One region of the Mesorhizobium sp. BR1-1-2 genome, then DNA from elsewhere that is predicted to be linked to it. Evidence: riboswitches for the same ligand, from Rfam matches in the RefSeq annotation. Region 1 holds a riboswitch; the other holds the start of a gene.

Region 1 (11,989 bases):
CCTCAACACTCGATCCAAAAGCGCGCGACGCCTACTTCTGCATGGGCATGGCCTGGCACGCCAAGGGCGACGTGGCGCGCGCGATTGCCGCCTATTCGGTAGCCATCGAGATCGATCCGAAAGACGACGCCAGCCATTATGGGCGCGGCATGGCGCGTGCTGACAGGAAGGACTATGACAAGGCAATCGCCGACTTCGGCCAAGCGATCAAGCTCGATCCCGACAATCGCGATTACGCGGTCGCCCGCAAGGCGGCTGTGGCTGCGAGGGGACAGGGCGATATGGCGGCCGCTACGCCCGCCGCCGTCAGCTCGGCGGCGGTCGCCGCCAGTTCAGCCGCCGCTTCGACAAATCCGAGCGATACTCATTCTGCCGCCAAGGCGCTTTTCGCCAAGGGTCGGAGGCTGCATGAGAAAAACGACTATGACGGCGCCATAGCTCTGTATGGCAAAGCGATCGCACTCGTCCCGGCATTTCATGACGCCTATCTGGCCCGGGCCATGGCTTGGGAGGCCAAGAACGATTACGCTCATGCTGTTGCCGATTACACGCAGGCGATCGCGATCAATCCGAATATAGCCGAAACCTACTACAGTCGCGGCCAGAACCTCAGTTTCCAGGAAAACTACGACGGGGCGTTTGCCGACTTCGAAAAGGCCATCAATCTCAACCCCGCGGACGCGAGGGTCTATGCCGATCGAGGCCTCCTATGGATGGGAGGGCACGAGGACGTCGCCGCGCTGCGCGATTTCGAAAAGGCCATCAGCCTCGATCACAAAAACCCCTTTGGCTATTTCGGTCGAGGTGTGATCCGAATCAGCAGAGCGGACTATGCAGGGGCCATCGCGGATTTCAGCCAGGCGATAAGGCTCAAGCCGGATTTCGCAACCGCCTACCAGGCGCGGAGCCGGGCGTGGGAAGCCAAGGGCAACCGCAAGCGTGCTCAGGCCGACCGCAAGAAGGCGCTGAGCCTCGGGGTAGATTAGACGGGCTTTAGGGGGCGCGGATTTTGCGTTGGAGTAGTTTGGGCGTAACGGCAGTCGCCGCTCTGTGCTTATTGCGGTAATGGTTTTGCCTTGGCCGCAGCTTTGACGAGACTGACGAAAGGCAATTAGCTTGAGCAGCGCTGGCGCCGATGCGACTTGATCCCTACCCCAGATAGAAGTTATTGAAATAGTTGCCAAAATCCGGTTTCCCGGCAACGGGCTCGCCGTCGCCATTCCGGAGGATCCCTGCGGAGAAGAGATAGGAACCGATCGCTTCCATCTTGGCTGGGTCCATGCTGCCGATGGCGCCGTTTTGCCCACGCAGATAGTGCCCGTCGATTAGCGCCTTCAGCGAGGCATGGATCAATGCCGGATTGGTCAGGGCATCCTTGTTGGCTGATATCAGCAGTGTGGCCGCTTCTTCGGGATGATCGACGGTGAACTGGTAGCCGCGCCGCGTTGCCCGTATGAAGCCCGACGCCAATTCCGGATTTGCACGCAGATACGCATCGCTAGAGGAGATCAATGTGGTGTGCTCGTCGGGCACGCCGTAGTCGGCATAGACGAAGCTTCGCTGTTTGACGCCTTTCAGTTCTGCCTCGACGCCTTCCCAGGTCGAGACCTCCAACGTGAAGTCGACCGAACCGTTGGCCAGCGCCTCATAGGCAGACGTGCCGAGCGTCACTGTCTCGAAAGCCCCCTTGCCGCCATCGTGTCGGATGATGGTCGAGATCAGCGCGTTTTCCCAGGCACTGCCGAAACCGCCATAGGTCAGGCCGTCAAGATTCTTGGGGCTTTTGATCTCGTCGCGCGCTGCATTGAACACCAGCCGCCCGGTTTCGGACTGCACCACGGCATAGACCGCCTTGAGATCGGCGCCGGCGGTTTTCTGGGTGAAGAGGCCGATGGAGCCGTTAATCCCGAAATCAGCAACGTGGTTGGCAACCAGCGTGCCTGCACCGGTATCGCTGTAGGGCAGGATGTCGACCTCAAGGCCGGCCTCGCCGTAAAACCCTTTGTCGCGAGCGACGAACAGGCCGATATGGTTGGTGTTGACCGTCCAGTCCAGCGCCACCGTTACTTTCCGGGCGGCCGCCTGGGCAAGAGATCGCCCTGGCCGAGCTACAAGGGGAAGGCCAGCAGCGGCAGTGAGCAGCAAGGCTTGCCGGCGCGTCAGATCAGTCATGGTCCATGTCCTTCTGGTGGCTCGGGTTGAGGAGGATGTCGAGGATCTCGGCTTCGAGGGTGCCGGCCTGCCGTGCGGCGCCGCCGGCCAGTTCGCGTGGACGCGGCAACGGCACGTTGATCTCAGCGACGACGCGCGCCGGCCGCGCCGACAGTACATAGATGCGGTCGGACAGGAACACAGCTTCGCGCACGTCGTGGGTGATCAGCAGCGCCGTCCAGCAGTGGCGCCGCCACATCTGCTCCAACCAGCGCTGCATGGCGGCGCGGGTCAGCGCATCGAGCGCGCCGAACGGCTCGTCGAGCAGCAGCATATCGCGTTCCTGCACCACGGTGCGCAGCAAGGCCGCGCGCTGGCGCATGCCGCCGGAAAGCTGCGCCGGAAAATGCCGTTCGAAACCGGCAAGCCCGAATTCGTCGAACAGCGGCGCAACGCGAGCGCGGGCAGCCTTGCGCCTGACGCCTTGCACCTCAAGCCCGAGCGTGGCGTTGTCGAGAATGCGCCGCCAGGGCATCAACGCGTCTCGCTGCGGCATGAAAGCGAAATGCCGGCCGTGGTCATCGAGCGGCTTGCCCTCGAAGAATATCTCGCCCTCGCCGTGAAGCGCGCCGGTCAGAAGCTGGAACAGCGTCGACTTGCCGGCGCCGGAGGGCCCCAGAATGGAGACGAATTCGCCGGCACCGACGCTGAGCGAAATGTCGGCAAGCACGTCGAGCCCTTCGAAGGCCTTGCGCACATGCCGCAATTCGAGCCGGTTCATCGCCAAGGCCCCTTTCCTGGGGCCTGACCGCCGGCGGCCCGTTCCCAGGGCATGGCAAGGCGCTGGACCAGCACCGTCAGCCCGAACAGGACGAGCGTCAGCACGGCGCTGACGGCAACGGCGGCCAGCACCAGGTCCGGGCGGAAGTTGTTCTTGGCGTTTAGCATGTAGATGCCGAGGCCCTTCGCCGCGCCCGCATATTCAGCGAAGATGGCGCCAACGACGGCATAAGTGATGGAGATCCTGACACCAGCGAAGAAGTAGGGCAACGCCGATGGCAGCCGCGCCAGGACGAAGACACGCCAGCGCCCTGCCCCCATGGCGCGCAGCATTTGGCCGATCTCAGTCTCCGTCGCCTCATAGCCTTCGGCCAAAGCCACCAACATCGGAAAGAAGGTGACCAGCGCCACCAGCATGACCTTGGGCATCAGCCCAAAGCCGAACCACAGCACCACCAGCGGTGCAATCGCCACCAGCGGCAAGGTCTGGCTGACCACGAAGACCGGAAAAAGGGCGCGCCGCAATGGCTGGGAGAAGTCGACCAATATCGACAGCACAAAGGCACCGCTGAGCGAACAGGCAAAGCCTGCGAGCGTGGCACGTAGGGTTGGCGCGGCGTTATCGGCCAGGGCGTGCCGGTTGAGCATTGCCTGAGCGAAGACGCGCGATGGCGCCGGGAGGATTGTCGGCTTGACGCCACCAAAGCGTGCATAGAGTTCCCAGGCGGCCAGCAGTAGCCCCACCGAAAGCATCGCCGGAGCGGTTCTGGCGATGAGGTCCACGATCGGACGCGAAGGGGCGGACGGGGAGGACACACAGGTACCCGGAGCGGATGGCGCGGGGCGCGCCGTCAGACGGCGGTGGGGCTGTTGGCCGAGACGGTGACGTCGAGCGTTACGTGGCCGGCACCCGGCCCGAAACGGCAAAAGGCCTCGTTGAGTGCGGTAAAAATGGCGCCTGCGTCGCCGCGCAACTTTGTGCAGAAATGCTTGGAGCGCTCATATACGCCCGACTGCTTCAGGAAGTCGATGCAGCCATAGATCTCGTCCATGTGGTCGTCGGTGCCCATGACATAAAGCGAGAACTGCGCCGCCGCCGGCTGGCCGGTGACGGCCACGCCGCGCACAGCGGTGATAGCGGCTTCCTTGCGCGGGCCGAGCGGCCCGGCAGGTCCGCCAAACGCGTCGGAGCGGCAGATTGGATCGTCCGGCTCGCCCGGGCAGCCGCGCGAGATGGCGGCCGAAAGCACGCAATGCTTGCCGCTGCGCGCTGCCGCCACGAACAGGTCGCGCATGGCAGGAAACAGCACCTCGGGCGGTCCGACCAGCAGGGTTGAGATATCGTCGGTCTCAATCCTCAGTCGATCACGATAGGGATCGAGCGCGCCGAGCGCACCAAGAATAACACCGACGAAATCGTCGGCCATGGGATATAGGGAAATCTGTGCGCCTGAAAGCATCGCCCGCCTCGCTCCGCTGGTATTACCCAGATCAGCTTCTAGGGTCCGTGGGCTTGCCGCCCTCGTCTCAGCCCCGACCGTACGGAGCACCCCTGTGGATGAGCGCGTTAAAGCACCAATCGGACGGCTATGAAAGCTGTTTTTTCAGGACCATCGCCGGAAATGCATTGCGCCAAGCCTGATTTATGGGCGGTTCCGTCGGGCCCGGTCTGAGCGAAATTTGTCCGGAACCTTAGCCACGACGAGTGGTTGTCCCTATAGTCGCAAACGCGACGAACTTCGTAGAAACGAGCGACGACTTCACAGAAATGGAGACAAACCATGTTCATGAAAATCCTCGCAGCTTCGGCTCTTACAATTGGTCTCGCCACTTCGGCGATGGCGCAAAATACTGGCGGAAACGGCGCCGATAATGGGCCTGGCAGTGGCCAATCGGTCACGGTCGACCCGAACACGCCGGCATCGCCGAACACGGTGGATCCTGGCACGACCGGCAGCACGACCGTCATGCCCGACGGCATGAATTCGAACGCGGACCGGAACTGTCCGGCCAGCCCACAAGGTGCTCAGCCGGATGCCAGCCACACCGCTCCGGGCACGGCTTCGCCGACCGTCAATGACAAGCATTGCGGCAAGTAGCCATTCGCCGAAACTGCCGGAGAACGTCACGGGACGCCTGTTCCGTGGCCTCTCCGTCTCTGGATGTTTCACCCTCGCCGAACAGGCAGGCGCCTGAAAACGCAACCCGCCATCGGCCGAGCCTGGCAGGAACCGGGCTTTGTTCGGTCCGGCGCCTACGAATTGGTCCGGCGCCTACGAAACAGCCTTTTCGCGAACCGGCAGCTTCCAGCCCGGCCTGACGAAATGACAGGTGTAGCCGTTCGGGTATTTCTCCAGATAGTCCTGATGCTCGGGTTCGGCTTCCCAGAACGCGCCGGCCGGAGCCACCTCGGTGACCACCTTGCCGGGCCACAGGCCCGAGGCGTCGACGTCGGCGATGGTGTCTTCGGCGACGCGCTTCTGCTCATCGCTGGTGTAATAGATTGCCGAACGGTAGCTCATCCCCACATCGTTGCCCTGGCGGTTGCGTGTCGTCGGGTCATGGATCTGGAAGAAGAACTCCAGCAGCGTGCGGTAGCTCAGCCTGGCGGGATCGAAATTGATCTCGATGGCTTCGGCATGGGTGCCGTGGTTTAGGTAGGTGGCGTCAGGCACGTCGCCGCCGCTGTAGCCGACGCGCGTGGACAGGACGCCCGGGATGCGTCGGATCAGATCCTGCATGCCCCAGAAACAGCCGCCGGCAAGCACTGCGCGTTCGCTTGAAGTCGCCATATATCAAATCTCCCCAAAGCAACTCCGGGAAAGGTTGTAGCCGTTTCCGTCCGGATTTGCGCAAGATAAAACTGGAGGCCCGGCGCTATGACAGCCGCTCCAGGATTTCCCATAGATGGGCATTGTCGTCGGCTTCGTCCAGTCGACGGGCGCGTCCTGCTGCCGATCACCACGGGCGCGCGGCGTCACTCCCCAGGCTTGAACCTGCGCACCACGACCTCGAATACGATATCCGAGATCCACATGGCGCAGACGCCGATGAGGAATGCGGCCGCCAGCGTCGTGGTGTCGTCGTTGGCCATCGGCAGGCCCATGGCGCGGGAATACTGGACCACGGGCAGCGTCAGATAGGCGGCGGCGAGCGCGCCGCAGATCGGCGAGGCCACCATCTCGCGCGGCTTGTAGCGGTGGCGCGACAGCGCTCGCAATATGCCGCCGGACAGGCCGGCGACCACCACCGGCACCTTGATACCGAGCAGGTCGAAAATATCATGCATCATTTCATTGTCTCGCGATCAGGCAACAGATGACCGATCCGGCACCGAAGATGAGCAGTCCCCGAGCAGCAGGACCCGAATCGAGCGGCAATACGATCGTCATGGTTTCCACCCGCACAGTTTCTCGCCCTTGCGGTTGTGCGCCAGCAGCGTTCTGACTTCCGTATCCGACAGCGCTGCGACAGCGGATGCGGACAAGCGCATCGGGCTCGAGACCGCGCAAAATCCGCCGGTGACGGTGGTACAGCCGGCTACCGCGACAAGTGCTGCGGCCGCTGCGACAATCAATCCCTTGCCCATGACCTGAGCTCCTTTCGGGCAGTTGCGGCGGGCAGCGCGCCGATATCGTTGTCAATCTGGTCGGCGACGTCCCGCGCCGCCGCCTCGGCCGCGGCCTGCCGGCTGCGTTCGGCGCGCTCGCCGGCAAGCCGCTGGCGAACACCCCAGCCAAACACAGCGACGATGGCCGCGCCGATGCCGAGAACGGTCGAATTGCCGAGCAGTAAGGAGAGGAGCGCGTTCATTGGTTTGGCGCGTCCTTGACGAGATAGCCGACGGCAAAGACGGCTAGCGGCAGCAACGTGGCCCACGTCTCGGCATCGTACCAGGATGGCCAGACATTGCGCACGAAGACGCCGGAAATCGAAACAGCGGCGGCGGCGATGGTCGCGGCCGTCAGCTTGTTGGTCGGGCGGATGGTCGGCTGGGTTATGGTGGCCATGATCAGAACATTCCTTGCAAGGCGGCGGCGATGTGTTGCCGGGCGGCGTAGGCGACGAGCAGGCACGCGGCAATGATGCTGCCCGCCTTGGTGGCGGCTGGGATGTTGGAGTCGGCAGGCGCCGCCGCGAGCGGTTCGACGGCATCTGCGGCAGCAGCGCCGCCCGGCGCCGCCGCAGCAGCGGTCGGTGCAGGATCTGGCCGCGTGGCCGATGCCTCGCCTGCCCCGGCAGCCGTCAGCAGCAGCGCCTGTGCGCGGACGGATCCGACCCGGCTCGACCAGCCTTTGCCGAAAGTCGGCCAGGTCGGAAGCCGCTTCAGGAAAGCCAGGCGGGCATCGCAGAGATTGTCGATGACGACAGCCGCCGGTCTGGAACCGACGGCAGCGAGCGTCTCGGGCCCGATGCGGCCGTCCTGGACGGTGCCGACCACTGCTTGAAGATATTTCGCCGCCCTGCCCGGCCCGCTGTTCACGGCAAAATCGAACACGGCGTAATCCACACCGTCGGGCAACTCGGCGCCAGCAATCGCATCCCAGTAGAAGCGGCGGTACACCGTGGCGAGCTGGGCATCGCTGATCTTCCTGAGATCCGCTTTGGTGGCATCCGCCTTCACGTAGCGGCGGAAATTGGCGAGAGTGACGCCCTTCATGGTGGCGCCGCCCGAATCGGCCGGATTGTCCGACCAGCCGCCTTCGGATTTGAGGACGAGCGCAAGCGCCCGCGTAAAATTGCGGTCCATGATATCCCTTTCGATTTCTGGTTGATGGGGTGAGTGGGTGATCGCCGGCAGCACAGGGGTGCGGATAGTCGCCGTTGCGCGCGCCTCGGTACCTGCTTGCAGTGCATCAAAACCGAAGGTCGCCTTGCGCGCCGGCCGGCGCATGGTTAGAAAAATGCAACTTCAGGACGAACAGGTCTGGGATGAGAGACTTTGTTGGCGCCGCGCGGCGCCTGGCCTTCAACAGCCTGTCGGCCGCCATCGATCGCCGCTGGAACGTCGCCCCCCTGGGCTCGGCGCCGCGTGCCACGAAAGAGGAATATCTGAGGCTGTTCGAAGCCACCCGGCGCGTCTCATTCCCTGAGATCGACAGGCTCGAAACCGAAACCGGCTTTGCCGTCGATCGCGACTGGCTCGACGAACTGGCCCTCCACACCCAGATCACCATCAAGACCAACGCGCTCGCCTACCCGCACGGGCGGGTGCTTTACAGTCTTCTTCGCCGCCAGCTGGCCGACAGCCCAAGGCCGTTCACCACCGTCGTCGAGACCGGCACCGCGCGTGGTTTCTCCGCGATCTGCATGGCCAAGGCGCTCGCCGATGCCGGCGCCTGCGGGCATGTCGTCACGCTTGACGTCCTGCCGCACCATCACCGCTTCTACTGGAATTGCATCGACGACCATGACGGCAGGAAGTCGCGCGCCGAACTGCTTCGGCCGTGGCAGCCGCTGGCCGACCGGATCATTTTCCTGCAAGGCGATTCACTCTTTCAATTGCCCAGGGTCGGCGTGAACCGGATCCATTTCGCCTTTATCGACGCGCAGCACACCAGGAAGAACGTGCTGGCCGAGCATCGCTGCGTTTCGGGCGTTCAGCGCGAGGGCGACATGGTCGTATTCGACGACGTCACGCCAGGGTCCTTCGATGGCGTGGTCGAAGCGGTCGCCGAGATCGAGCGGCAGGGCCGGTACGAGGTGCGCCGTCTGAACGCATCCAGGCAAAGAACCTATGCCTGGGGCATCAGGCGGTGACGAGACGACAGCCCGGATAAACCATCGGAGGCGAGACCTTGCTCAGAAATATCGCCCGCAGGCTTTATCTCGGCACGCGCCGGAACATCGACACCCGTCCCATGGCGGCCGATGACTACCTGAAGGTGCAGTACAGGGGCGACAAGCTGGAATATGTGCTGCCTCGCGTAAAGATCATCTCGACGGTCCAGTACCTGATCCGGTTCCTCGAAGGGCGCCGCCCGCCGTCGTCGATCCTGGATGCCGGGGCGCGCGACGGCTGGACCGTCAGCCTCTTCAACCAGCTCGGACTGGACAACGTCACCGGCGTGGAACTGATCGAACCGCTGGTGGCGCACGCCAAGGCCAACGGACGCAATGTCGTTCAGGGCGACTTGCATGAACTACCGTTCGCCGACGGCTCTTTCGGCCTGGTTTTCTGCCGGCACACACTGGAACACACGATGGATCCAAAGAAAGCCATGCGGGAGCTGGCGCGGGTCTGTGAACCGGGCGGCATCATCTTCATCACCCTGCCGATCGAGCGCAATGCGCGGGGCAAGCACACGGTCGCCATTCCCAATCTGCGGCTTTTGAAGCAGCTTGCGCTGGATGCGGCCGGCCAGCGGATCGACATCCTGAAGATCGCCCGCTCCGCCGAGACGCGCGTGATAATTCCCGACGGCGACGAAGCGCTGCTGATCCTGCGCAAGAAACCGAACTAGCGCACCACCCAGCGATTCAACCTGACCGCGCGGCCGTGGGTTTCAGTCGCCGGCTCGGCTTAGTTTAGGTTGGGAAAGCTAACGCTTTGTCCACCGGCGATAGTTGTCCATGTGTGTCAAACCCAAGATCGCCTTGCGTGCCCGACCGCGCATGGTTAGAAAATTGCAACTCAAGACGAACATTTTGAGAGAAAGACTATGCTGGCGCGTCGGGCCTGAAATGTGGGTGAACCAATCGTATGCCCCCCAGACTCGTCAGACTATGGGGAAGCTACAAAGACTGACAAAGCCTACGATCGGCGTAGCGGTTGCCCTGTGCATATGGATCGTGAACTGGATGGCGATCAGAGGAACGCCATTTCCCGATCTGCAGAACTACATCCAGAATTTCGACAAAGGAGCATACTATGTTTCTCCTGATGCCGCTTCACTGATCGATTGGTATGCCCAAGAATACCTTTGGCGGAAGGGTATCTACGCTCTCAAAGAGAGCTTCGAACTAGCCAGCATCTTTTCTACCCTGACCTTAGTTTCCTTGGTAGTCATCAGCGTCTACGTGGCAGTCAAAGCCTCGTCCCCAACCTACGTCCTTTTGCTAATCCACCCTCAGTTAATCGATCTCGTATTCTCTCAAGTACGATCGGCTGTCGCCATGGCCGCAATCTATCTGGCCCTCCTATTGCCATGGCGCCTGGTCAAATATGCATTGGCGGGGATTGCACCCTTCATTCATTCTGCGGTCCTGGTCTTTGCCGGCGCGTTCGCAGTGGGCCAAATTATCACGGGCTCCGATATTTGCGGGCGCCGCCATGTGCTAATTTCCACATGCTATATAGCGGCTGCAGTTGTTGCCGTGACCATCCTCAAAAGCTATCTTCTGGGCTCGATTGGTGACAGGCGAGCGACGATAGAAATTACTACGAGCGGATTCCTGCTGACGATGATGGTAACCGCGTATGCTGTCCCTTTCCTCTTCTTTAATCATCTGTTCAGCAGGAAGTTTGCCGCGTTTGTTGTAGTTCTCGCTTCATCACTTTGCCTGGGGATGTACCTCTACAATCAGAATGGCATCCGGTTCGTCGCTCTTGCGATTCCAGCGCTTGCCGTTGCAATCTCCAGCATTCCTGATCTTCACTGGCGCCGCCTTACACTAATTGCGGCTCTGACGTCACAAGTTGTTTTCTTCGGCTATTGGGCCAAAGGTATTCTCTAATGAAAACCTTGCGATGGATGGCCCACCAGTATCTTGCCGAAGGAGATCGTTGGCGGATTGCATGTATCGAGGTATTCGGCTTAATCTGGCGGAACGCGTTTTTCCAAGCCTTCTTCTGGTTGATGGTCGCCGGCAACCTCCTGGCTATGTTCTTTGGTGATTGGTTGATCCGTTGATTAGCCTCCGAACTGCCATTTGCGGACTACAACAGTCATCACGCCGCTGCCTGGGTCCTTCGTTACCCCTGTGTCGTTTGCAATGATTATGTCGACAAGATCAGCGGTGACGACCCCGGCGTACTTAATCGTGCAACCCAGCAGGTCGGCGCTAAATCCAACGCCCGTTACTAGGTCACCACGAACGGCACCCGGTACGGCAACCTGCACAGTCAGGGTTGTCCCCGTTGGGATGCCCGGGGTTGGGTTTACGAAAACCTGCCCCACGGTACGCAACTCGCTTTCCGCGATGCCGTTGAAGGACGTGATGATCGCGCCACCGCTGACGTTCATGTGGTTGCCGCCCAGCCAGTTTTTCCCGCCGTCCGTAACGCTAGCGAAACGCAGACCGTTGGTGAACGTCACCCCTGTGGTGGCATCGAACACGTTATTGGCGATACGGCAGCCCACCAGCTTGGCATTCTGGACAAGGATACCGTCATCCACTGTACAGCCGATGCTGGGCGCGAGGAAGCCACCGAGGACATTGCCCTCCACAATCAGGCCCGCGAACAGCCGGTTGCCGGCATTACCCGCTATGCGGATAAAGGACGAGATGTCTTGGCCCGGAGAGAACCGGAACTGGTTTCCCCTTACTGCCCCACTAACGGGGTCGTTAGCCTGATCGTTGGTGATCTGTATTCCTTGGTTCTTCTGGGTGGCCCTATAGGTGGACTGAGACAGGTCGAACATGTTTCCCTCACAGGAAAATCCGGTCGTCCGGTTAATGATGATACCGTTGTGAGGCACATCATTGAGCATGTAGACCTGTAGCCAGTTCCGGTTGACCTGCACACCCACACCGTCACCAATCCAGATTTGGCAATTGCCTCCAGCGCCCTTCGTCTTCACACCCTCAATTTGTGTGCCATTGCCGAAGTAGGATAAAATGTTGGCGCAAGGAATTGCTGCCGGCACAGTGAGGGACGTTCCATCCCCACAGCAATCCTGCACGTCGCCGTTCTTAATGCGCAGAGAGGCGGAGCGGTAATCGAGGATACCGAACCGGTCAATCTGTGAGAAGAGCGGGTTTTCGATGAGGCAATTCTGCGTATAACCCATGTAGATGCCGCCACCACACCGCAGGATTTCAATATCTCGGTACGTACATCCGAGGCCGCCCTTGTTGTTGACGCCACACGCAGGCATCGTGCCCGCATTGTCGA
Region 2 (11,989 bases), on a different contig from region 1:
CGAATTTCTGCTTGAACGAAAGCTTTTTTGCAGGGCCTTTGGCGGCGGCGCTGTCCGCCTTGGCCGTCGGCGCCTCGCTTGCATTCGCCTTCGCCCGCGCCTTGCGGTCATCGAGCCTGGTGCCACCGCGCTGCGCCAGCATGTCGGAATAGCCGCCGGCATATTCGACCCAGCGGCCATCGCCATCCGGCGCGATCACGCTGGTCACGGTGCGGTCGAGGAAATCGCGGTCGTGGCTGACCAGGATGACAGTGCCGGCAAAGCCGGCGACCAGTTCCTGCAGCAGCTCCAGCGTCTCCATGTCGAGATCGTTGGTCGGCTCGTCGAGCACCAGCAGGTTGGCCGGTCGGGCCAGCACGCGTGCCAGGATCAGCCGCGCCCGCTCGCCGCCGGAAAGCTCGCGCACCGGCGTGCGCGCCTGCTCGGGTTTGAACAGGAAGTCCTTCATGTAGGAGACGACGTGGCGCTGCTCGCCATTGATGACGAGGTTCTCGCCGCGCCCGTCGGTGAGATATTGCGCCAGCGTTTCCTGCGGATCGACCGCCTCGCGCTTCTGGTCGAGCGTGGCGATCTCCAGATTGGTGCCGAGCCGCACCGAACCCGCATCCGGCTGCAACTCCCCGGTCAGCATCTTCAGAAGCGTCGTCTTACCGGCGCCGTTCGGCCCGACGAGGCCGACGCGGTCGCCGCGCTGGATGCGGGTCGAAAACCCCTTGACCACGGTGAGGTCACCAAAGCTCTTCTCGATGTTCCTGGCCTCGATCACCAGCTTGCCGGATTCGGCGGCGTCGCTGGCCACCATCGTCGCCGTGCCTTCAGCGCCGCGATGGCCGCGAAAACGCTGGCGCATGGTCTGCAATTCGCCCAAACGGCGCATGTTGCGCTTGCGCCGCGCAGTCACACCATAGCGCAGCCAGTGTTCCTCGCGCACGATCTGGCGGCCGAGCTTGTGCTGTTCGCGCTCTTCTTCCTCAAGCACCTGGTCGCGCCATTCCTCGAAATGGCCAAAGCCCTTATCCAGCCGGCGGGTCTGACCCCGGTCGAGCCACACGGTGGCGCGCGAGACGCGCTCGAGGAAACGGCGGTCGTGCGAGATGACGATGAGAGCCGAGGAGGTGCGGACGAGTTCTTCTTCCAGCCATTCGATCACCGACAGATCGAGATGGTTGGTCGGCTCATCAAGCAGCAGGATATCGGGCTCCGGCGCCATGACGCGCGCAAGGGCGGCGCGCCTGGCTTCGCCGCCAGACAGGTCGCCTGGCCGCTCCTCGCCCGAGAGGCCGAGATGCTCCATCAGGTAGCTGGCGCGATAAGGATCGTCGGCGGGACCGAGCCCGGCCTCGACATAGGCGCGCACGGTTGCAAAGCCGTCCATGTCGGGCATTTGCGGCAGATAGCGGACGGTCGCCGATGGCTGGCGGAACACCTCGCCGTCCTGCGGCTCGATTAGGCCGGCGGCGATCTTGAGCAGCGTCGACTTGCCGGACCCGTTGCGGCCGACCAGCGCGATCTTGTCGCCGGCCGACGCTGCCAAGTCGGCGCCGTCGAGCAGGGGCGTGCCGCCGAAGGTCAGTTTTATTCCGTCGAGATTGAGAAGAGGCGGCGCCATGTCAGCTTTCTGGCAAGGGATAGGGATGGGCGAGCAGCAGCGCGCGGCCCGCTCCCAGCGCGATCTCCAGCCTGCCCTTGACCTCGTTGGAGATGGTCAGCGACGAGCCGAACGCGACCTTGACACGGTCAAGCGGCCATTTCGCACCGGCGACGGTCAGTCCGGTAAGCTCGGAAAAACCCAGGATCGAGAACAGGGTGCGGTCGGCATAGTCGAAGCCGGCCGTGCCGTGCGCCAGGGGAACGCCTTCCTGCGCGCCGCTGGTCAACAGCACCTTTGTCCCGGCCCCGGCCAGCCGCAGGGCGAGCGCCATGTGCAGGAAGGCATGGTCGGCGCGCTTGCCGCCGAAGGCGCCGGCAAGCACGAGGCCGGTCGCGCCGCGCTCCAGGGCGGCCGATATCGCGAGTTCGCCATCGGTGGCGTCCTTCTCTGCAGGAAAGGTTCGGCGCGGCACGGCAGCCAACTCATCCGGCAGGTCGGCGGGCACGGAATCGAAATCGCCGACCCACAATTCCGGCACAAGGCCGAGCGTCCTCGCATGGCCGATGCCGGCATCGGCGGCGATGACGCGGGTTCCCTCGACTTGACGGTCGAGCCGTGGCGTGCGGATGAGATCGCCGCCAAGCAGGATGGTGAATGTGCTCATATCGTGTGGCCCTTACCAGCCCGGCAGCGGAAACGGAAGGCCGGCAAACTGCCACTTGCGCGGTTCACCGGCCGGGCCTATGTGTCGAAGCGCTCTAACGGGGTGCCGGACGCGATGTTTCGCGGACCGGCTGAGAGGCAGTCTCGCCAACCCGCTGAACCTGATCCGGTTTGTACCGGCGGAGGGATTAGACGTTTCGGACAGTCCGACGCCTCAATTCCTTTAACCCGAACGAAGGAGGCGCCGATGCGCACGCTTTTATCCGCCCTTGTCTCTGCAATGGTCGTGGTTCTGTCCGGGCCAGCCTTGGCCAAGGACAAGCTCACCGTCTACACTTATGAGAGCTTCACCGCCGACTGGGGTCCCGGCCCGGTGGTGAAGAAGGAATTCGAGGCCGAATGCGGCTGCGATGTCGACTTCGTCTCGGTCGCCGACGGCGTCGCGCTGCTCAACCGCGTCAAGCTGGAAGGGGTCGCGACCAAGGCCGACATCGTGCTGGGCCTCGACACCAATCTCACCGCCGATGCCAAGGCCACCGGCCTGTTTGCGCCGCATGGCGCCGTGACCGGGCTCAATGTGCCGGGCGGCTGGAACGACGACATCTTTGTCCCGTATGACTATGGCTATTTCGCCGTCGTCTATGACACGCAGAAGCTGAAGACGCCGCCCAAGAGCCTGAAGGAATTGGTCGAGGGCAGCGCCGACGACAAGATCGTCATCCAGGATCCGCGCACCTCGACGCCGGGCCTCGGCCTGCTGTTGTGGGTGAAGTCGGTCTATGGCGACAAGGCGCCGGAGGCCTGGGCCAAGCTTAAGGCGAAGGTCTTGACCGTGACGCCGGGTTGGAGCGAGGCCTACGGCCTGTTCACCAAGGGCGAGGCGCCGATGGTGTTGTCCTACACGACCTCGCCCGCCTACCACATGGTTGCCGAGAACACCGAGCGCTACCAGGCAGCTTCGTTCGAGGAGGGCGAATATCTGCAGATCGAGGTCGCCGGCATCACCAGAACGGGAGCCAAGAATCCGCTGGCGGAAAAATTCATCGCCTTCATGACCGGCCCGAAATTCCAGGATGCCATCCCCGAGACCAACTGGATGTTCCCGGCCGGCAAGACCGACAAGCCGCTCAATCCGGCCTTCGGCAGACTGGTCAAGCCGACCAAGACCTTGCTGTTCAGTCCCGAGGAGGTCGCGGCCAACCGCAAGGCATGGGTGGATGAATGGCTGGCGGTGATGAGCAAGTAGTGTTTGCAGGCTAGTCATCGTGAGATGACAGCCCTACGGCATCCCCCTCTGTCCTGCCGGACACCTCGCCCACAAGGGGGGAGATCGGCTGTCATCGGTGATTTCGCCAATCGCCAACGTTGCAGGAATGAGCGAGGCGCGGAAACTGCCAATCTCCCTCCTTGTGGGGGAGATGTCCGGCAGGACAGAGGGGGGCGCGACGGAACGCGACGCATGTTAAAGGTCTTTCGTGCAACGCGCGTCTGATCCCCGCATCTCCGCCGGCATCCTCGCGCTTGCCGCCATCGCGCTTCTGATCGGCGGCGCGTTTGCCGGCCTCGTCTTCGAAGGTGCCCACGATGTCTCCGGCGCCTGGAGCGCCTTCGATCCCTATCTCCTGCGCGTCGTCCGTTTCACGCTCTGGCAAGCAATCCTTTCGACGCTGCTTTCGGTCATGCCCGCGCTGTTCGTGGCCCGCGCGCTGTCGCGGCATCCACGCTTTCCCGGCCGCGGCTTCATCCTGCAGCTCTTCGCGCTACCATTGGCGCTGCCGGCGATCGTGGCGGCTCTCGGCATCCTGGCGCTTTATGGCCGTGCCGGCTATTTCGCCGGCTTTCTTGGTGCCGTCGGCGGTTACAATTGGCCGGGCATTTATGGCCTGTCCGGCATCCTTGTTGCTCATGTCTTCTTCAACCTGCCGCTGGCCACGCGGCTGTTCCTCGAAGCGCTGCAAACCATCCAAGCCGACCAATGGCGGCTGGCGAGCCAGCTCGGCATGGGGGCCGCACCGGCTTTCCGGCTGATCGAATGGCCGACATTGCGCGCCGCCTTGCCGGGCGTCGCCGGATTGGTGTTCATGCTCTGCGTCACATCCTTCACCATCGTGCTGACGCTGGGCGGCGGCCCCGGCGCGACCACGCTGGAGGTCGGCATCTACCAGGCGCTGCGCTTCGATTTCGATCCCGCGCGGGCGGTGGCGCTGACGCTGCTGCAGATCGCGCTGACCTTTGTCGTGGTGCTGGCATTGACACGGCTCGGCGCCAGCACCACCGGTGACGCCAATCTACCGGTGGCGCCGCGCCGCTACGTCTCGGCCGGCAGGACCGAGACCGCGCTGAACGCCGCGCTCGTCGTCCTGGCTCTGTTGTTTGTCGCCGGGCCGATGGCGGCGACGGCGATGTCAGGCATCGGCGCCGACCTCGGCCGTCTCGCCGGCGAGGCGGCGGTGCGGCAGGCGACGCTGACCAGCGCGGTGCTGGCGTTCCTGTCGGCGCTGCTGTCGGTCGTGCTGTCGCTTTCGCTCACCATGGCGCGCCGCGTGCTGGCCCTGAAGCGCCGCTCCGGTCCACGGACCTTGCTCGAACACGCCGCCGACACCGGCGCCGGCTTCGTCCTGGTGGTGCCGCCCATCGTCATCGGCGCCGGCTGGTTCCTTCTGTTGCGCCATGTCGGCGACGTCTTTGCCACAGCCCCGGTCATGGTCGTCACCGTCAACGCCGTCATGGCGATGCCTTTCGCCATCCGCGCCATCCGCCCCGCCTATGACGCGGCGAGCGAACGCCATGAGCGGCTCTGTGCGCTTTTGGGCATTGCGGGCTGGGCCCGGTTGCGGTTGGTGGACTGGCCGTCGCTGCGACGGCCGCTGGCCACCGCCTTCGCTTTTGCCATGGCGCTGTCGCTTGGCGATCTCGGCGTCATCGCACTGTTCGGCAGTGATTCCGTGCAGACCTTGCCCTATCTTCTGCTCGCGCGCATGGGCAGCTACCGTACCGAGGACGCCGCCGGCCTGGCGCTGCTGCTCGGTCTGGTCTGCCTTGCGCTTGTGCTGGCGGCGAGCTGGCTGGGAAGCGGAGAACGAGCCTGATGGCTGCGGGCGCGACCAATGGTGCGGCAAGGGGAGCCGAGGTGCGGCTGGACAGGGTCTCGTTCAGCTACGGCGAAGCGCCGCTCATCTTCGATGTCGATTTCGCCACGTCGAAAATCACCGCCATCATGGGGCCGAGCGGCTCGGGCAAGTCGACGCTGCTCAATCTGGTGGCGGGCTTCGAAACGCCGCAGGCCGGCCGCGTGCTGATCGGCGGCGCCGATGTCGGCGCGGTGCCGCCTTCGGCGCGGCCGGTGTCGATGGTGTTCCAGGAAAACAACCTTTTTGCCCATCTTTCCGTCGAACAGAATGTCGGGCTCGGCCGCTCGCCCTCGCTACGGCTGACCGAAGCCGACCGCGCTGATATCGCGGAGGCGATTGCGCGCACCGGCCTCGCGGGCAAGGAAGGGCGTCTGCCGCGCGAGCTTTCGGGAGGCGAACGCCAGCGTGTCGCATTGGCGCGCGTGCTGGTTCGCGACCGACCGGTGCTTCTCCTGGACGAGCCTTTCGCTTCGCTCGGACCTGCCTTGCGCGACGACATGCTCGATCTTGTCGCCGACCTGCATGCCGAGCGCGGCATGACGCTGCTGTTCGTCACGCATCAGCCACAGGACGCGCGCCGTATCTGCGAGGAGGTGGTGTTCCTCGACAATGGCATGGTTGCCGCCAAGGGCAAGGCGGATGATTTCTTTGCCGGGGCTGGTCCTGAAGTTTTCCGGCGCTATGTTGGCACAAGCACCTGGGAGGCTGGATCACGAGATATTGCCCGGAAGCGGACATAATTTACGCTCAAACCGGCTCCTGGCGCCGGGGCGATTGCTTGCCATGACAGAGGTAGTGTGGCTAGGTCCGCCCAGTATCGGTCCGGTGCAGGCCGTGATTTGCCTGCAGCATCCGCCGCGCGTTGCGATGTCATGGATGCTGTAACGCTTTGATTTGCGCATGAGCCCCTGCGAGGATCGCCCCGATTTTCGCGGGCATGCGCCAGACCCGAAAGGAAGCCGTTCTGCCGACCGGCACGGAAAGACCAAGAGGGAAAATGCTGGCGCGCTTTCTGGCGCTGGCCGGCTTTGCCGTGGCACTGGCAAGCTGCCAGATGTTCACGCCTCCGGAAGTCCAGGAATCCGGCTTCCAGCCTTCCGACAAACCCATCACGGTCGACAATGTGGCGGCCAATAGCAAATTGGCCGAACTGGCCAAGGCGCAGCATCCACGCATCCTGGCGACCTATGGCGGCGAATATTCCGATCCCAAGCTCGAGCGCATGGTCGCCAAGGTCGTCGGCAGCCTGACGGTGGTGTCGGCCAATCCGACCCAGACCTATCGCATCACCATCCTCAATTCGCCCAACGTCAACGCCTTCGCGCTGCCGGGCGGCTATCTCTACGTCACGCGCGGCCTGTTGGCACTGGCCAATGATTCGGCCGAGCTCGCCGCCGTCATCGCGCATGAGATGGGCCACGTCACCGCCAACCACGGCTTGCAGCGCCAGCAGCTCGAGGCCGAGGAGGGGCTCGCCACCAAGGTCGTTTCCGACGTGCTCGGCGACAGCCCGACAGCCAAGGCGGCGCTGATCCGCGGCAAGCTGAGACTGGCGCAGTTTTCGCGCAACCAGGAACTGGAGGCCGACGCGATCGGCATCAAGTCGATCGGCGAAGCCGGCTACGATCCTTACGCCGCCGGCCGCTTCCTGCAGTCCATGTCGGCCTATACCGATTTCCGCTCGATCAGCGGCGCCACCGACGCCAGCCTCGATTTCCTGGCAACGCATCCCAATACGCCGCAGCGTATCGACCTGGCACAACGTCATGCCCGCCAGTTCGGTCCGCCCGGCGTCGGCACCCGTGATCGTGACGCCTTCCTCGCCGGCATAGACGGCCTGCTTTACGGCGACACGCCGGAAGAAGGCTATGTGCGCGGCGAGACCTTTCTGCATCCGGGCCTGGGCGTGTCCTTCTCCGTGCCGGAGGGCTTCATCATCGACAATTCGGCCGCCGCGGTGACGGCGACCGGGCCGGGCGACATTGCGATCCGCTTCGACGGCGTGTCGATCGACAAGAACCGAGCCCTGACCGACTATATCAGGAGCGGCTGGGTGGCCGGCCTCGATGACGCGAGCGTCAGGCAGGAAACGATCAACGGCAACGAGGCGGCGACGGCGCATGCCGGCGCCGAAGGCTGGCAGTTCGACATCGCGGTAATCCGGGCCGGCGGCCAGGTCTACCGGCTGCTGACGGCGGCACCGTCCGCCAGCACGTCGCTGGACACCGTGGCGCGTTCCGTCAGCGGCTCGTTCCGCATTCTGAGTGCCGCCGAAAAGGCGGCGCTGAAGCCGCTGCATATCCGCGTGGTCACCGTCCAGCCGGGGCAGACGATGGGTTCGCTTTCGGCGCAGATGGTCGGCGTCGACCGCAAGCTCGACCTGTTCCGGGTGCTCAACGCGCTGTCGCCTGGCGCTGCGGTGTCGGCCGGCGACAAGGTCAAGATCGTCACCGACAAATAGCCGATTGTCGGCCTGACCCGCTCTATCTTTTTCGCAATCCCCCGACGGAAAACCGTTACACGCTTTCCTGGAATTGATCTAGGCGGCGTTGGCAAGGAATTCCGGATTCTGCTTCACCAGCGCCACTTTCAGCTTTTCCATAGCGCGGGCCTCGATCTGCCGGACGCGTTCCTTGGAAATGCCGAGCGTCTCGCCGAGCGCTTCGAGCGTGGCGCCCTCGTCGCTCAGTCGACGCTCCTCGATGATGCGCAGCTCACGCGCGTTGAGCGCGGCAAGCGCCGCCTTCAGCCATACCGAGCGGCGTTCGATATCGATGGTGTCGCTGACGACCTCGTCGGGCAACGGATCATCCGACACCAGGAAGTCCATCCGCTCGGTCGCGCCCCCGTCGTCGGCAAGCGGGACATTGAGGGAGGAGTCGGGCGCCGAGAGACGCGAATCCATCAGCGCGACGTCGGCTTCGGAGACGCCGAGAGCCGCTGAAACTTCCCGGTACAGCGTCGTGTTCGAAAGCGGTTCCGCCGCTCCGTTCGCCAGCCGGGCGCGCAGGCGTCGCAGGTTGAAGAACAGGGCCTTCTGCGCCGAGCTGGTACCGCCGCGCACGATCGACCAGTTGCGCAGGATGTAATCCTGCATAGAGGCCCGGATCCACCACGTTGCATAGGTCGAAAACCGCACCTCGCGCTCCGGCTCGAATCGGGCCGCGGCTTCGAGCAGGCCGACATGGCCCTCCTGGACCAGATCGCCAAGCGGCAGGCCGTAATGGCGGAATTTGGAGGCCATGGAAATGACCAGGCGCATATGGGCCACGGTGATGCTGTGCAGCGCGTTCTGGTCGTTGTCCTTTTTCCAGCGCAGCGCCAGCCGCAGCTCCTCGTCGCGTTCGAGATAGGGAGCTCTCATTGCCGCGCGGACCATGATCCGTCCTGCCGTGTCTTCCATCATGAGGCGCTCCCTGGCTCAGGCGATACGGATGTCATTTCGAAGCCCGGCAGCCGCCTCGACTTGAAATGACGGCGTCCTGCCCTACAACGAACGCAAAACGTGCCATGCGCGGGAAAGGTTCCGCCGCCGGCGGCGCGGCGTGGAAGCTGCGCGAAAAAACTCCGGGCGGGTTCGAGGCGCCGCCAAAAACGTCAATTGTAGAATCTAATTCCGAATAATGGATGTTTTTGAAATTCCATTCCTTATTTTTTCAACTCACATCTGTCAATTTCCAGCGCTCACACCATGCCGGATATCAGGCCAGGACGGGATCACAGAAAAATGAAATGGCTCAAGTCGCTCATCGTCGCCGGAACCTTGCAGGTTCTGGCTGTCACCGCAGGCTATGCCGGCGCCAATCTCGATCAGATCAAGCAGGCCGGCGTCATCAAGGTCGGCACGGAGGGCACCTACGCACCCTTTACCTATCATGATGCCGGCGGAGCGCTGGTCGGCTTCGATGTCGAAATCGCCAAGGCGATCGGCGACAAGCTCGGCGTGAAGGTCGAGTTCCTCGAGGGCAAATGGGACGGGCTGATCGCGGGCCTCGATGCGAACCGCTATGACGCGGTCATCAACGAAGTCGGCATCACCGACGCCCGCAAGGCGAAATACGATTTCTCCGACCCCTACATCGCCTCCAAGGCAGTGCTGATCGTGCGCGGCGACAACACCGACATCAAGAGCTTCGCCGATCTCAAGGGCAAGAAGTCGGCGCAGTCGCTGACTTCGAATTTCGGCAAGCTTGCCGAGACCAACGGCGCCGAACTGGTCGGCACCGACGGGTTCGACCAGTCGATCCAGCTGCTTCTGACCGGCCGCGCCGACGCAACCATCAATGACAGCCTGTCCTTCCTCGATTTCAAGAAGCACAAGCCGGATGCCAATGTAAAAATTGCCGCGCAGGAAGAGAACGCCGACTATTCCGGCGTCATCGTGCGCAAGGGCGACCCGGAACTGGTTGCCGCGATCAACAAGGCGCTGGCCGACATCAAGGCCGACGGCACCTATCAGAAGATCGCAGACAAGTATTTCGGCCAGGACGTTTCGAAGTAATTTACGGCCGGGCCGCTGGCGGCCCGCGCGACATCGCCCGGCGGCGGACCGTTTTGACGGCCCGCCGCCTTTCGCGTGATATACGGCAGTCGCAAGAAGGAGCCTTTCGTGCCGCACTGGCTGCAACTGATGCTGGAATCGCTGCCTTCGCTGCTATGGGCCGCGTTGATCTTCACCGTACCGCTGACGCTCCTCTCCTTTGTGCTTGGCTTGAGCGTCGGTCTCGGAACCGCGCTGATCCGGCTCTTTGGGCCAATGCCCCTGGTCGCGGTGGCGCGCTTCTACGTCTGGATATTCCGCGGCACGCCGCTCCTGGTGCAGCTGTTCCTGATCTTCTACGGCCTGCCCTCGGTCGGCATCCTGCTCGACGCGTTTCCCGCGGCGTTGATCGGCTTCACGCTCAATATCGGCGCCTACTCGTCGGAAATCGTTCGCGCGGCGATAGGCGCGGTGCCAAAGGGGCAATGGGAGGCGGCCTATTCGATCGGCATGACCTGGAGCCAGGCGATGCGCCGCACCATCCTGCCGCAGGCCGGGCGCGTGGCGGTGCCGCCGCTCTCCAACACCTTCATCTCGCTGGTCAAGGACACGTCGCTGGCCGCCGCCATCACCGTGCCGGAAATGTTCCAGGCCGCGCAGCGCATCGTCGCCACAACCTATGAGCCGCTGATCCTCTATGTCGAGGCGGCGGTCCTCTATCTGGCGATGAGTTCGGTGCTGTCGGCCTTGCAGACGCGGCTGGAGGCGCGGCTCAACCGCTATGGCGGGTTCCTGGAGGCGCGCTCGTGATCGACCTTGCCAACATCGAAAAGCGCTTCGGCGACAATCTCGTGCTGAAGGGCGTGACGGTTGCCATTTCCGAAGGCAGCGTCACTGCGCTGGTCGGTCCTTCGGGTGGTGGCAAAAGTACGCTGCTGCGCTGCATCAACCTGCTTGAGATCCCAACCTCGGGCACAGTGCGTATCGGCGATCAGGCGCTGGAGTTCCATCCGGGAGCGAAGGTGGCGGCCCGGGACATTCAGCGGCTGCGGCTGCAGACCGGCATGGTGTTCCAGAACTTCCAGCTGTTCCCCCATCGCACCGCGATCGAGAACGTCATGGAAGGGCTGGTGACGGTGCTGAAGTGGCCGCAGGCACGGGCGCGCGAACGGGCACTCGCGCTGCTGGAAAAAGTCGGCATGGCACACAAGGTCGATGCCTGGCCGGCAACGCTGTCGGGCGGCCAGCAGCAGCGGGTAGCGATCGCCCGGGCGCTGGCGCCGTCGCCAAAGGTGCTTTTGTGCGACGAGCCGACCTCCGCGCTCGACCCGGAACTGGCGCAGGAAGTCGTCGACGTGCTCGGCCGGCTCGCCAGCGAGGGGACGACGATGGTGATGGCCACGCACGATCTGCGGCTTGCTTCAAAGATCGCTCGCGAGGTGGTTTTCCTCGACGCCGGCATTGTCGTCGAAAAAGGCCCCGCGGCGGTGCTGTTCGGCAATCCGGAGCGCGAACGGACAAGGCGATTCATCGCGACGCTAAAGCAGGAAATGGCGGAGAAGGAGGGTGGGGGAGAAGGCGGGAATATCCCTTCGTAGGCCTGCGCTGCCACTTACTCTGCGAGCGTTGCTCCTTGTGAACCCGCCGCAAGGCACGGTCTGTTATTTCGATGGACGGGAATGCTCACGGGCTGCGATAGTGGGCTGATGGTTCGCAACGTTGCTCTTGTTCTCGGTGGTGGCGGGGCCGCCGGAAATGCCTGGCTGATCGGCATCATCGCGGGCCTCGCCGAAGCTGGTGTCGATCTGACGGAGGCCGCCGATCTGGTGATCGGAACCTCCGCAGGCGCCAATGCGGCAGTGCAGGTGCGCAGCGGCATTCCGCCGGGCGAACTGCTGGCTGCGGTGCTGTCCCCGCTGCCGGTTCAACCGGCCGGACAGAGCCGTCAACCGCCGTTCCCGTCGATGGATAGTGTGTTCGAGCGGATGCGTTCCATTTCCGCCGCCGCTATCTCTGCAGCCGATCTGCAACGGGCGATGGGCGCATTCGGATTGGAGAGCGATGCCAAATTCGGACCTGAAGTGGCCAAACAGCGGCGCGCATTGGTCGCCGCCAGATTGCCTC

Evidence for each region. Region 1 has a riboswitch for thiamine pyrophosphate ahead of LB551_RS28055 (Ykof family thiamine-binding protein). Riboswitches for the same ligand answer to the same signal wherever they lie in the genome.
Region 2: another riboswitch for thiamine pyrophosphate. It lies ahead of thiB (thiamine ABC transporter substrate binding subunit); the one in region 1 lies ahead of LB551_RS28055 (Ykof family thiamine-binding protein).

Annotation. Positions count from the first base shown of each region.
Region 1 is NZ_JAIUID010000022.1:12,455-24,443, reverse strand. It holds gene LB551_RS28075 (tetratricopeptide repeat protein) at 1-986, shown strand, start outside; gene LB551_RS28070 (ABC transporter substrate-binding protein) at 1,150-2,172, opposite strand; gene LB551_RS28065 (ABC transporter ATP-binding protein) at 2,165-2,932, opposite strand; gene LB551_RS28060 (ABC transporter permease) at 2,929-3,684, opposite strand; gene LB551_RS28055 (Ykof family thiamine-binding protein) at 3,783-4,391, opposite strand; TPP riboswitch at 4,382-4,495, opposite strand; gene LB551_RS28050 (hypothetical protein) at 4,713-5,030, shown strand; gene msrA (peptide-methionine (S)-S-oxide reductase MsrA) at 5,205-5,723, opposite strand; gene LB551_RS28040 (hypothetical protein) at 5,909-6,220, opposite strand; gene LB551_RS28035 (hypothetical protein) at 6,320-6,520, opposite strand; gene LB551_RS28030 (ABC transporter permease) at 6,505-6,744, opposite strand; gene LB551_RS28025 (hypothetical protein) at 6,741-6,941, opposite strand; gene LB551_RS28020 (glycoside hydrolase family 108 protein) at 6,944-7,681, opposite strand; gene LB551_RS28015 (O-methyltransferase) at 7,864-8,691, shown strand; gene LB551_RS28010 (class I SAM-dependent methyltransferase) at 8,730-9,395, shown strand; gene LB551_RS28005 (hypothetical protein) at 9,724-10,608, shown strand; gene LB551_RS28000 (hypothetical protein) at 10,608-10,784, shown strand; gene LB551_RS27995 (hypothetical protein) at 10,785-11,989, opposite strand, start outside.
Region 2 is NZ_JAIUID010000013.1:97,555-109,543, forward strand. It holds gene LB551_RS23870 (ABC-F family ATP-binding cassette domain-containing protein) at 1-1,609, opposite strand, end outside; gene LB551_RS23875 (thiamine diphosphokinase) at 1,611-2,255, opposite strand; TPP riboswitch at 2,344-2,459, shown strand; gene thiB (thiamine ABC transporter substrate binding subunit) at 2,502-3,500, shown strand; gene thiP (thiamine/thiamine pyrophosphate ABC transporter permease) at 3,730-5,343, shown strand; gene thiQ (thiamine ABC transporter ATP-binding protein) at 5,343-6,125, shown strand; gene LB551_RS23895 (M48 family metalloprotease) at 6,383-7,846, shown strand; gene LB551_RS23900 (RNA polymerase factor sigma-32) at 7,925-8,791, opposite strand; gene LB551_RS23905 (amino acid ABC transporter substrate-binding protein) at 9,113-9,886, shown strand; gene LB551_RS23910 (ABC transporter permease subunit) at 9,995-10,675, shown strand; gene LB551_RS23915 (amino acid ABC transporter ATP-binding protein) at 10,672-11,463, shown strand; gene LB551_RS23920 (patatin-like phospholipase family protein) at 11,572-11,989, shown strand, end outside.